Regions from separate parts of the Streptomyces sp. NPDC087859 genome, predicted to be linked through region 4. Evidence: riboswitches for the same ligand, from Rfam matches in the RefSeq annotation. Region 4 holds a riboswitch; each other region holds the start of a gene.

Region 1 (2,193 bases), on a different contig from region 4:
GGAACTTCCTCCGCTGCCCGCCCTGACGCGCGCCGAGGGCGAGTTGATCGACCGTTATCTCGAGGTGGTCGACCTGCTCGGCCGTATCAACCCGGCGCGCCACGATGACACCTACCGCGGGCTGCGGGCCGCCCAGGCGCTGGTGACGAAGGCCGCCGAGCTGCGCGACGCGCTGGCGACCATGCATCGGCGCGGCGAGACCGAAGTGCACGCCATGACCCTGGCGCGTGCGCTGCGGGTGCTCGACGGCGAGCGGCGCACAGCCCGGGTCACGGTGCCGCCGCACTCCGACAGTTGACGTGACGGCAGCCGGTCCGGCGCGCCCGACCGCGTGGCGGCGCGTCCGGGCCGGCCTTCAAACGGACCAAACGACGTACCCCCGTTTGGAGTAGACACCTCTCCTTTGACAGGGCCGCAAAGGTTGCGCAACGCGCGTAGCCCGACTCCGGAATGAGTACCTCCGTCGCTGGTCCGGGGGTCCTTGACCCTGTCGACGTTCCCTCGAACAGACGAGTGTCCACCCGAACGGGTGAGTGGTGAGTAACGCCACAAATCCCCGATTCCATTGGGTTTTTCGGCGTGGAGTACGTGAAGATCCCTGTCTGACGACAAGACCCCGCCGCAGCGGCGGGGCGATCCGGGCGGACGCCGAGTCCTGCCGCCGCCCGGATGACCGGTCGACAGGAGTGGATCGGCAGGAGTGGAGGACCCAGGCACGACGGGTCGCCGGATCGGCCTTCAACAGCCGATCCGAGCAGCCCTTGGGGTGAAGCCGCAGTATGCGGCCGGGCAACTTCGCCAGCCCGAATCCGACAGGTCATCCTTCACAGGCGGCTGACGAAGGGTTGCGCATGTCTGCGCTCAATCGTGTCCCGTCGCTCATGGCCCGGGCCGGTACGGCCTCGGCTCTCACCATCGCCGCCGTGGGCGGCTCCCTCGTGGTCCCGGGCGTCGCATCCGACGCCGAGGCCGCGACACCAGCGACGAAGGCACTCCAGGTCGCTGCCTCCAAGAAGGGCTCCCCGTACAAGTGGGGCGCCGCGGGGCCGCACCGGTTCGACTGCTCCGGGCTCACGCTCTACTCATTCAAGAAGGCGGGCAAAAGCCTGCCTCGTACGGCGGCCCAGCAGTACAACAAGACCCGCCACATCTCCGTGGGGAACCGCAAGGCCGGAGACCTCGTGTTCTTCCACTCCGGCTCCAGCGTGTACCACGTCGGCATCTATGCCGGGAAAGGGAAGATCTGGCACTCCCCGAAGAGCGGGGAGGTCGTGAAGCTGCAGAAGATCTGGACCAAGAGCGTCTGGTACGGCCGGGTCAAGTGACCCGTCCCGTGGGGGTGATGGCGACCTGACCTGCCGTCACCCTCGCGGGGCCGCCGTGACGCCTTGAGAGGCGCCTCCGACTTCCGGAGGCGCCTCTCTACGGTTCCTGCTGCCCCGCCGCGGAGACCGGCTCGGCCGGTACCGTCCACGGGAGTTCGATGGAGACGGTCTTGCCGCCCTCCCGGGTGGGCCGGACTCTCAGCTTGCCGCCGCACTCCGCGGTCAGCCAGCGGATGATGACCATGCCACGGCCGTTGTCCTGCTGGACGGCGGCCGGCAGCCGCTTCGGGAACCGCGGATGACTGTCGGTGACCCCGATGCGCAGTTGTTCGTCGCGGTCGAGCCGGATGTCCACCGTGAAGGTGGGTGACTGCCCGAAGGTGTGCTGTACGGCGTTGGTGGCGAGTTCGGAGACGATGAGCCGGATCGTCTCGGCTGCCTCGGTGGTCGCCGGCAGGCCCCATTCCGCCAGGGTGCCGATGACATAGGTGCGGGCCGTGGCGACCGAGGCGGGATCGCTCGGCAGAGTGACGGATGCTTCCAGATGGTCTGCCATGGCGACGTCGTCCCTTTCCCACGGGACCGCGGTCCGACACGGAGCGGATGGTTCGAGTACGGTCCCGGACTGGTGCTTCATCGCCAGACTGCCATTACGCGGCCGGTCACGGTGCCGATCCACCAAGATATGCATATATCTGTCGCTCGAAGCGGTGAACTCTCCGACGGAAGACCGTATTTGGGTGGCCCGGAAGGAGTAAGGAGTAGCCCATGCAGCACGGTCCCGCGGTACGCCGCCGGAAACTGGGCGCCGAACTGCGTGCGTTGCGCACCAGTGCGGGGCTCACCAGTGGTGAGGCGGCCCGGCTGG
Region 2 (2,193 bases), 200 kb from region 4:
GTGGATCATCTTGCCGTTGCCGATGTAGATGCCGACGTGGGTGACATCGTCGTAGAAGAAGACGAGGTCGCCGGGCTGGGCGTTGGCGAGGGTGACCGTGGTGCCGGCGTTCACCTGGTCGTAGGTGGTGCGGGGGAGAGAGATTCCGGCGGCGTTCCAGGCGGCCTGGGTGAGGCCGGAGCAGTCGTAGGAGTCGGGGCCGGTGGCGCCCCAGACGTACGGCTTGCCCACCTGGGAGCGGGCGAAGGCGAGGGCCTTCTCGGCCTTCGTGGCGTACGAGGAGTCCGAGGTCTCCGCGGTCTCCGTGGACGACGAGGAGCTGCCCGCCGACTCCTCGGCCGCGGCGGCCTCCGCCGCCGCCTTCTGCTCGGCCGCCTGCTGCTTCGCCAGCTCGGCGGCCTTGCGGGCGGCCTCTTCCTGCTTCTTCTTCTCGATCGCCGCGAGGCGCGCCTTCTCCTCGGCGGTCAGCTGCGACAGCAGCTCGCGCGCGGCGGACAGCTTCCGCTGAACGGTCGCCTTGGCGGTCTTCAGGTCGCCCTGCGCGTCGGAGAGCGTCTCGAGGCTGTCGGTGGCCTCCTGGCGCTTCTTCATCGTCGCGGACTGCTCGGTGACGTAGTCGTCGACCGCGTCCTTCTGACGGGACGTCATACGGCCCATCAGCTGCGTCTGGTCGAAGTAGTCCTGCGGGGAGTCCGCGAGCAGGAAGGTCGCGGTGTCGGGCGCGGAGGCGCCGGTGCGGTACTGGGCCGCGGCGAAGGAACCGAGCTCCTCGCGGGCCTCGTTGAGCTTCTGGGTGCGCTGGGCGACGTCGTCGAGGAGGGTGTCGACCTCCTTGCGCTGCTTGGAGGTCTTCTCCTTGGCCGAGTTGTACTTCTCGGTCGCCGACTCCGCCTGGCGGTAGAGGTCGTCGACCTTCTTCTCGACTTCCTCGATGCTCGGCTTGTCATCGGTCGAGGGCGCGGCGGTGGCCGTCTGGGAGAGCAGGGCCACGGAGGTGAGGGCGGCCGTGGCGAGAGCGGGTGTGCGTATGCCGGCTACGCGCGTACCCGGGGGAGGCGGCTTGCGGTGCGACGCCAAGGTCGGCGACTCCTTCCATACTCCGCCTACCGAGTTAGCTGTCGGGTTCGGGCGGGTGGTTCGGAAGGGTTGCCCTACGGCTGTTCCCGGTGCGGGAGTCGGCCGATTCACCCCAAGTTCGGTGGGTCCCCGGTTCCGGGTGCGCGGCGGCGCTCCGGATTCGGCGGAGGCCGCGCGGCCCGGCGACGTTCGCCGGTGGGGGTCGTACGGCCTTCCGGCACGGTAGCCAACGGGTGTGGCCCCTGTGAAGGTTGATGTCCGATAGGCCCGATACATTTTCGTGACCTTAGGTCAGGACGTTGCTCGCGGTGGTACATACGGAGTGATCTGCAATGACTTGTGCGCATTGCGGTCGATCCGTCGCGGAACGTGTCGGGACGGTGATGGAGGGTGATGAGGTCGGCCCATGTTCTCGGGGCGGCGGCGGGGTGTCAGTGGGGAGCCCTAGACTCGGAGAGCGATGAGCAGCCTCTTTGACGACAGCTTCCTGGCGGACCTCCAAGCCTCTAAGGGCCGCGAGGAGGAGCCCCCGCCACCGCCCGAGGACGAGCACGTACCGGAACCCGTTCCGGACGACCTGTTCGGCGGCAGGTTCGACGTGCCGCCGGACCGGGACGCGTACTACCGCGACGGCGCCCCGCGCCCCGTGCTGGACGCGGCCGCGCTCATCGACGGACTCAACGAGAACCAGCGCGCGGCCGTCGTGCACTCCGACACCCCGCTGCTCATCGTGGCCGGCGCCGGCTCCGGCAAGACGCGGGTGCTCACCCACCGCATCGCCTACCTGCTGGCCGAGCGGAATGTCCACCCGGGCCAGATCCTCGCGATCACCTTCACCAACAAGGCCGCGGGCGAGATGAAGGAGCGCGTCGAGCAGCTCGTCGGCCCGCGCGCCAACGCGATGTGGGTGATGACGTTCCACAGCGCGTGCGTGCGGATCCTGCGGAGGGAATCCAAGAAGCTCGGCTTCACGTCGTCGTTCTCGATCTACGACGCGGCCGACTCCAAGCGTCTGATGGCCCTGGTCTGCCGTGACCTCGACCTCGACCCCAAGCGCTTCCCGCCCAAGTCCTTCAGCGCCAAGATCAGCAACCTCAAGAACGAGCTGATCGACGA
Region 3 (2,193 bases), on a different contig from region 4:
TTGCTCCGCAGCCACGCCATCGGGTCGATCCCGGTGGACGCACCGCCCGCGTGGACCTCGAGGTGCAGATGCGCGCCCGTGACGTTGCCGGTCGCTCCCACGCGCCCGATCACATCACCGGTGTTGACCTTCTGGCCCACGCTGACACTGATCGACGACTGGTGGGCGAACCACAGCTCGGTGCCGTCGTCGAGGGTGAGGACGGTCTTGTAGCCGTACGACCCGTCCCAGCCGGCCTGCGTGATGGTGCCGCTGTGGATCGCCTTGATGAGCGTGCCCGTGGGAGCGGCGAAGTCGAGGCCCGTGTGGTACCCGGAGGACCACAGGGAGCCGGCCTGCCCGAAGGTCGAGGTGATCGTGTACGAGGAGGTCGGCAGCGTGTACTGCTTCGCCAGCTCGGCGAGCCGCTTGGCCTCGGCGGCCTTCTCGGCTTCCGCCTCCGCCTTCTTCTTCGCCTCGGCTGCGTCGTCCGCGGCCTTCTTCAGCGCGGCGGCCTCGGCCTTGGCGGCCTCGTCGGCGAGGGCGCTCTGCGTGGCGAGCTGCGTCTTGTTCTCGACCTGCGTCTGCTGGCTCTCGGCCTGCGCCATGATCCGGTTGCGCAGCGTCTCGCCGGCGCCGGAGTCGGAGACGCTGATCTGGGTCTTGTCCGTGACAGCCGTGGCGGCGGCCGTGGGGGCCGCGGCGAGGTCGCTGAGCGCGGTGGCCGAGCCCTGCGGTGCCTCCTCCTCGCCGGACACGAACGGAAGGTCGGGCATCGAGATGGAGACCGGCGGCTTGCCGGTGTTGGCGCTGGCCATGCCGGCCCCGCCGACGGCGGCTATGACACCGACGCCCAGGACGGTGGAGCTGCGGGCGAATCCCCCGCTGCGCTGCTTGGCGACCCGATGCTTGCCACGTGCCGGTCGGATGGACTCCTCGGTGGGATTCCATTCCTCCCGCGGACCCTCGTCGTGGTGGTAGCTGCCGTAGCCGAAGACATCGGTGGTGCTGCGCTGGCTCGGCACGTACGGGGCCTCGGGGGCAGGCCGGTTTGACGCCACGTGGGCGTGCTCCTTTCCTTCCTTCTCGCCTACCGGGTTAGCTGACGGGTTCGGAGCAGGAAGGTCTCCTACGCGCGTATACCGGCCGTGAGTTCACGGTGGCATCCGCGCGATTCACCCCAGGGTGGTGGTTCCCCGGCTCCCTTGCGGGATTAAGCGCGTGAGCACGGAGCCGTCTCTTGTGACGGCTGGGACGACCGCGCTGCGTTATCGAACGTTAATAGACCCGGACCATGGATTCCAAGCTGTTCCGCTTGATCATTAACCTTTTTCCCCTGGACGTACGGGTCCATGAGCGGTGAAAAACGGGCGAGTTGACCGCGCTCCGGTAAACTCACAGGTATTGACTGTATGTCAGTTGTTATGCGGAGGGCACTCACCCGGTCACCCCACGTGATAAAGCTCCCCAAGGGTCACGGCCGTCGTACGGCGAGCAGCGCCATGTCGTCCGTCATGCCGCCCCCCGTGTGCCGGCGCACCTCCACGGCGAGCGCGGACAGCAGCGCCCCGGGGACCCGGAATGCGCGTCCCGCGAGCCGCGCCGCCGGATCGTAGAACTCCCCGTACCGGTCCCGCGCCTCGGACAGCCCGTCGGTGTACAGCAGCAGCGTGGCCCCGCCCGGGAAAACCGCCTCCTCCGCACGGTCGGGCCAGCTCCCCAACTCGCCCATGCCCAGCGGCAACGCGGGCTCGACGGCGGGCAGCGCCCGCACGGTGCCGTCGGGACACAGCAGCAACGGCGGCGGATGGCCGCGGTTGAGGACCCGTACGACCCCGTCGCCGTGCGGCAGTTCGGCGAGTACGACGGTGGTGAACCCCTCGATGGCGTCGAGCCCCTCGCGCCGCGTGCCCTCGCGCGCCAGCGCCCGCTCCAGCCGCCGCGCGACCGCCTCCAGCGTCGGCTCCTGCTCGGCGGCCTCCCGGAACGCCCCGATGACGACGGCGACCGCGGCGACCGCCCCCATGCCCTTCCCCCGCACGTCCCCCACCACCAGCCGCACCCCGTACGGACTGTCCTGCACCGCGTAGAGGTCCCCGCCGATGAAGGCGTCCTTCTGCGCCGCCTCGTACCGCACCGCGATGTCGAACCCGCCGATCCGGTCGTCGGGCTCGGGCAGCACCGCCCGCTGGGCGGCCTCGGCGATCTGGCGCT
Region 4 (2,193 bases):
GCTTCGCGCTGGACCCGGCGGGGAGTTTCCTCGAACTTCCGGTGCGATCCCGTGAGTCGGCGGGCGACATCACCTTCGACGAGCCCGAACAGGCCGAGCCGCTCGGCGTCAACTTCCCCGCCACGCTGGACGAACCGCGCCCCGAGCGACTGGTCGTACGCGATGTCGCCAAGGGTGAGTGGCGTCTGGAGGTCGACCCCCGGTACGGCGGCACGCGCGTGTACCCGGACGGTCTGGAGTTCACCGAGGACGCGCTGGAGACGTACACGATCGACGAAACGGACCCGCTGTCGGCACGCACCCGCTCGGACTGGTCGATCCGGCTGCACCGGCCGGAGCTCGCGTGGGACACGACGGTCCGTACGCGCTCGGAGATCAGCTGTGCCGGGGCGGAGTTCTTCCTGGCCGCCAACGAGGTGGTCTGCACGGAGGGCGGCGAGGTGGTGTTCCACCGGACGTGGGAGAAGCGGATTCCGAGAACAGCCGGTTGAGGTTAATTGCCCGATTTGCGGCCGGATTTCATCTTCAGTGACTTGAGTCACTTCATTCTGTGGGCGGGCTGTGAGATCACGTCCGCCGATCCGCCATGCACGAACGCCAGTTGGTGATTGGCGGTCGCAAAGGATCAAGCACCCCATACGCCTCAGACCGAGGTCAATGGGCTCGTTGTGTGAATCCGGTACTTGTTCCGGACATGTGCTCTCGCATACGTTCCCGGCCGGGCGGAACGCCGAATCCTGCCGCCGCCCGGAGACCGCTCACCTACGAGAACTCACGGCAGGAGCGGGGGAACCAGGTAAGTCGCCGGACATAACGGACCGGCTTGGGGTGAAGTCGTGTCGCCGTACGGCGGCCCGGCCGGGCATCTCCCGCCCGAACCCGACAGCTCACCTCGCAGGCGTCGGAGAGGAACCGTCATGCCTGCTGCCGCTCAGCACCGTCGCACCAGAACGTCCCGCCTCGCCCGCAAGCTCGCCGTCGCCGGTACCGGCATCGCCGTCCTCGCGCTCCCGGTCATCGGCGCGACCAGCGCCTCCGCGGCCACCCCGACCGTGACCACGGCGACCTCGCTGGGCTACACCAACACGCTCGACGGCTGGATCCAGGCGTCGCTCCAGGTCATGGCCCAGAACGGCATCCCCGGGTCGTACGACAGCATCTACCGCAACATCATCCGCGAGTCGTCGGGCAACCCCTACGCCATCAACAACTGGGACTCCAACGCGGCCGCCGGCACCCCCTCCAAGGGCCTGCTCCAGGTCATCGACCCCACCTTCCAGGCGTACCACGTCTCCGGCACCTCGTGGGACCCCTACGACCCGGTCGCCAACATCACCGCGGCCTGCAACTACGCGGCGCAGCGGTACGGGTCGATCGACAACGTGTGGGGCGCGTACTAGGCCGACAGGGCCTAGGCCTGCCGGAAGAGTCTTTCGAGGACGACGGCGATGCCGTCGTCCTCGTTCGACAGGGTCACCTCGTCGGCCACGGCCTTGAGTTCGGGGTGGGCGTTGGCCATCGCGACGCCATGTGCCGCCCAGTCGAACATGGGGATGTCGTTGGGCATGTCGCCGAAGGCGATGGTGTGTTGAGGGCCGAGGCCGAGGTGGTCGGCGGCCAGGGCCAGGCCCGTCGCCTTGGTGATGCCGCATGGCTGGAGTTCGACGGTGCCGGGGCCCGACATCGTCACCGTCGCGAGGGAACCGACGACTCCGCGGGCCGTCGCCGCCAACTCGTCGTCGGACAGGGCGGGATGGCGGAGCAGGACCTTGCTGATGGGCGCACACCACAGGTCGTCGCGGCGGTCGACCCGTACGGCGGGGAGGGTGGGGTGCGGCATCAGATACCCCGGCTCGATGAGCGTGAGACCGTCGACGCCGTCCTGGTCGACGGCGGCGTACACCTGGCCGACCTCCGCCTCGATCTTGCCGAGCGCGGTCTCGGCCAACTCCCGGTCCAGGGTCACCGACCACAGCAGACGGTCCGCGCCGGCGTCGTACACCTGCGCGCCCTGCCCGCACACCGCGAGCCCCGTGCTGCCCAGGTCGTCGAGGAGCGGCCGCACTCTCGGGGCCGGCCGGCCGGTCACCACCAGATGCCGGGCCCCGGCCTCCGCCACCCGCGCGAGCGCGGCGAGCGAACGGTCGGAGAGCGTGTCGTCGCCCCGGAGCAGGGTTCCGTCCAGGTCAGTGG

The links. A riboswitch is a leader RNA that binds a small molecule or an ion and turns the genes downstream of it on or off. The one in region 4 is predicted to bind cyclic di-AMP.
Region 1: it holds a riboswitch for cyclic di-AMP, as region 4 does, so the genes downstream of both, ACIOHP_RS39420 (C40 family peptidase) here and ACIOHP_RS03325 (transglycosylase SLT domain-containing protein) in region 4, are expected to answer to the same signal.
Region 2: it holds a riboswitch for cyclic di-AMP, as region 4 does, so the genes downstream of both, ACIOHP_RS02320 (NlpC/P60 family protein) here and ACIOHP_RS03325 (transglycosylase SLT domain-containing protein) in region 4, are expected to answer to the same signal.
Region 3: it holds a riboswitch for cyclic di-AMP, as region 4 does, so the genes downstream of both, ACIOHP_RS03945 (M23 family metallopeptidase) here and ACIOHP_RS03325 (transglycosylase SLT domain-containing protein) in region 4, are expected to answer to the same signal.

The regions. Positions count from the first base shown of each region.
Region 1 covers NZ_JBIUUU010000020.1:172,576-174,768, reverse strand. The annotation lists gene ACIOHP_RS39425 (hypothetical protein) at 1-298, shown strand, start outside; cyclic di-AMP (ydaO/yuaA leader) riboswitch at 637-848, shown strand; gene ACIOHP_RS39420 (C40 family peptidase) at 852-1,325, shown strand; gene ACIOHP_RS39415 (ATP-binding protein) at 1,423-1,881, opposite strand; gene ACIOHP_RS39410 (helix-turn-helix transcriptional regulator) at 2,094-2,193, shown strand, end outside.
Region 2 covers NZ_JBIUUU010000001.1:498,951-501,143, reverse strand. The annotation lists gene ACIOHP_RS02320 (NlpC/P60 family protein) at 1-1,077, opposite strand, end outside; cyclic di-AMP (ydaO/yuaA leader) riboswitch at 1,085-1,253, opposite strand; gene pcrA (DNA helicase PcrA) at 1,538-2,193, shown strand, end outside.
Region 3 covers NZ_JBIUUU010000002.1:22,046-24,238, forward strand. The annotation lists gene ACIOHP_RS03945 (M23 family metallopeptidase) at 1-1,040, opposite strand, end outside; cyclic di-AMP (ydaO/yuaA leader) riboswitch at 1,052-1,209, opposite strand; gene ACIOHP_RS03950 (PP2C family protein-serine/threonine phosphatase) at 1,454-2,193, opposite strand, start outside.
Region 4 covers NZ_JBIUUU010000001.1:702,659-704,851, forward strand. The annotation lists gene ACIOHP_RS03320 (CocE/NonD family hydrolase) at 1-491, shown strand, start outside; cyclic di-AMP (ydaO/yuaA leader) riboswitch at 756-916, shown strand; gene ACIOHP_RS03325 (transglycosylase SLT domain-containing protein) at 918-1,400, shown strand; gene ACIOHP_RS03330 (HAD family hydrolase) at 1,412-2,193, opposite strand, start outside.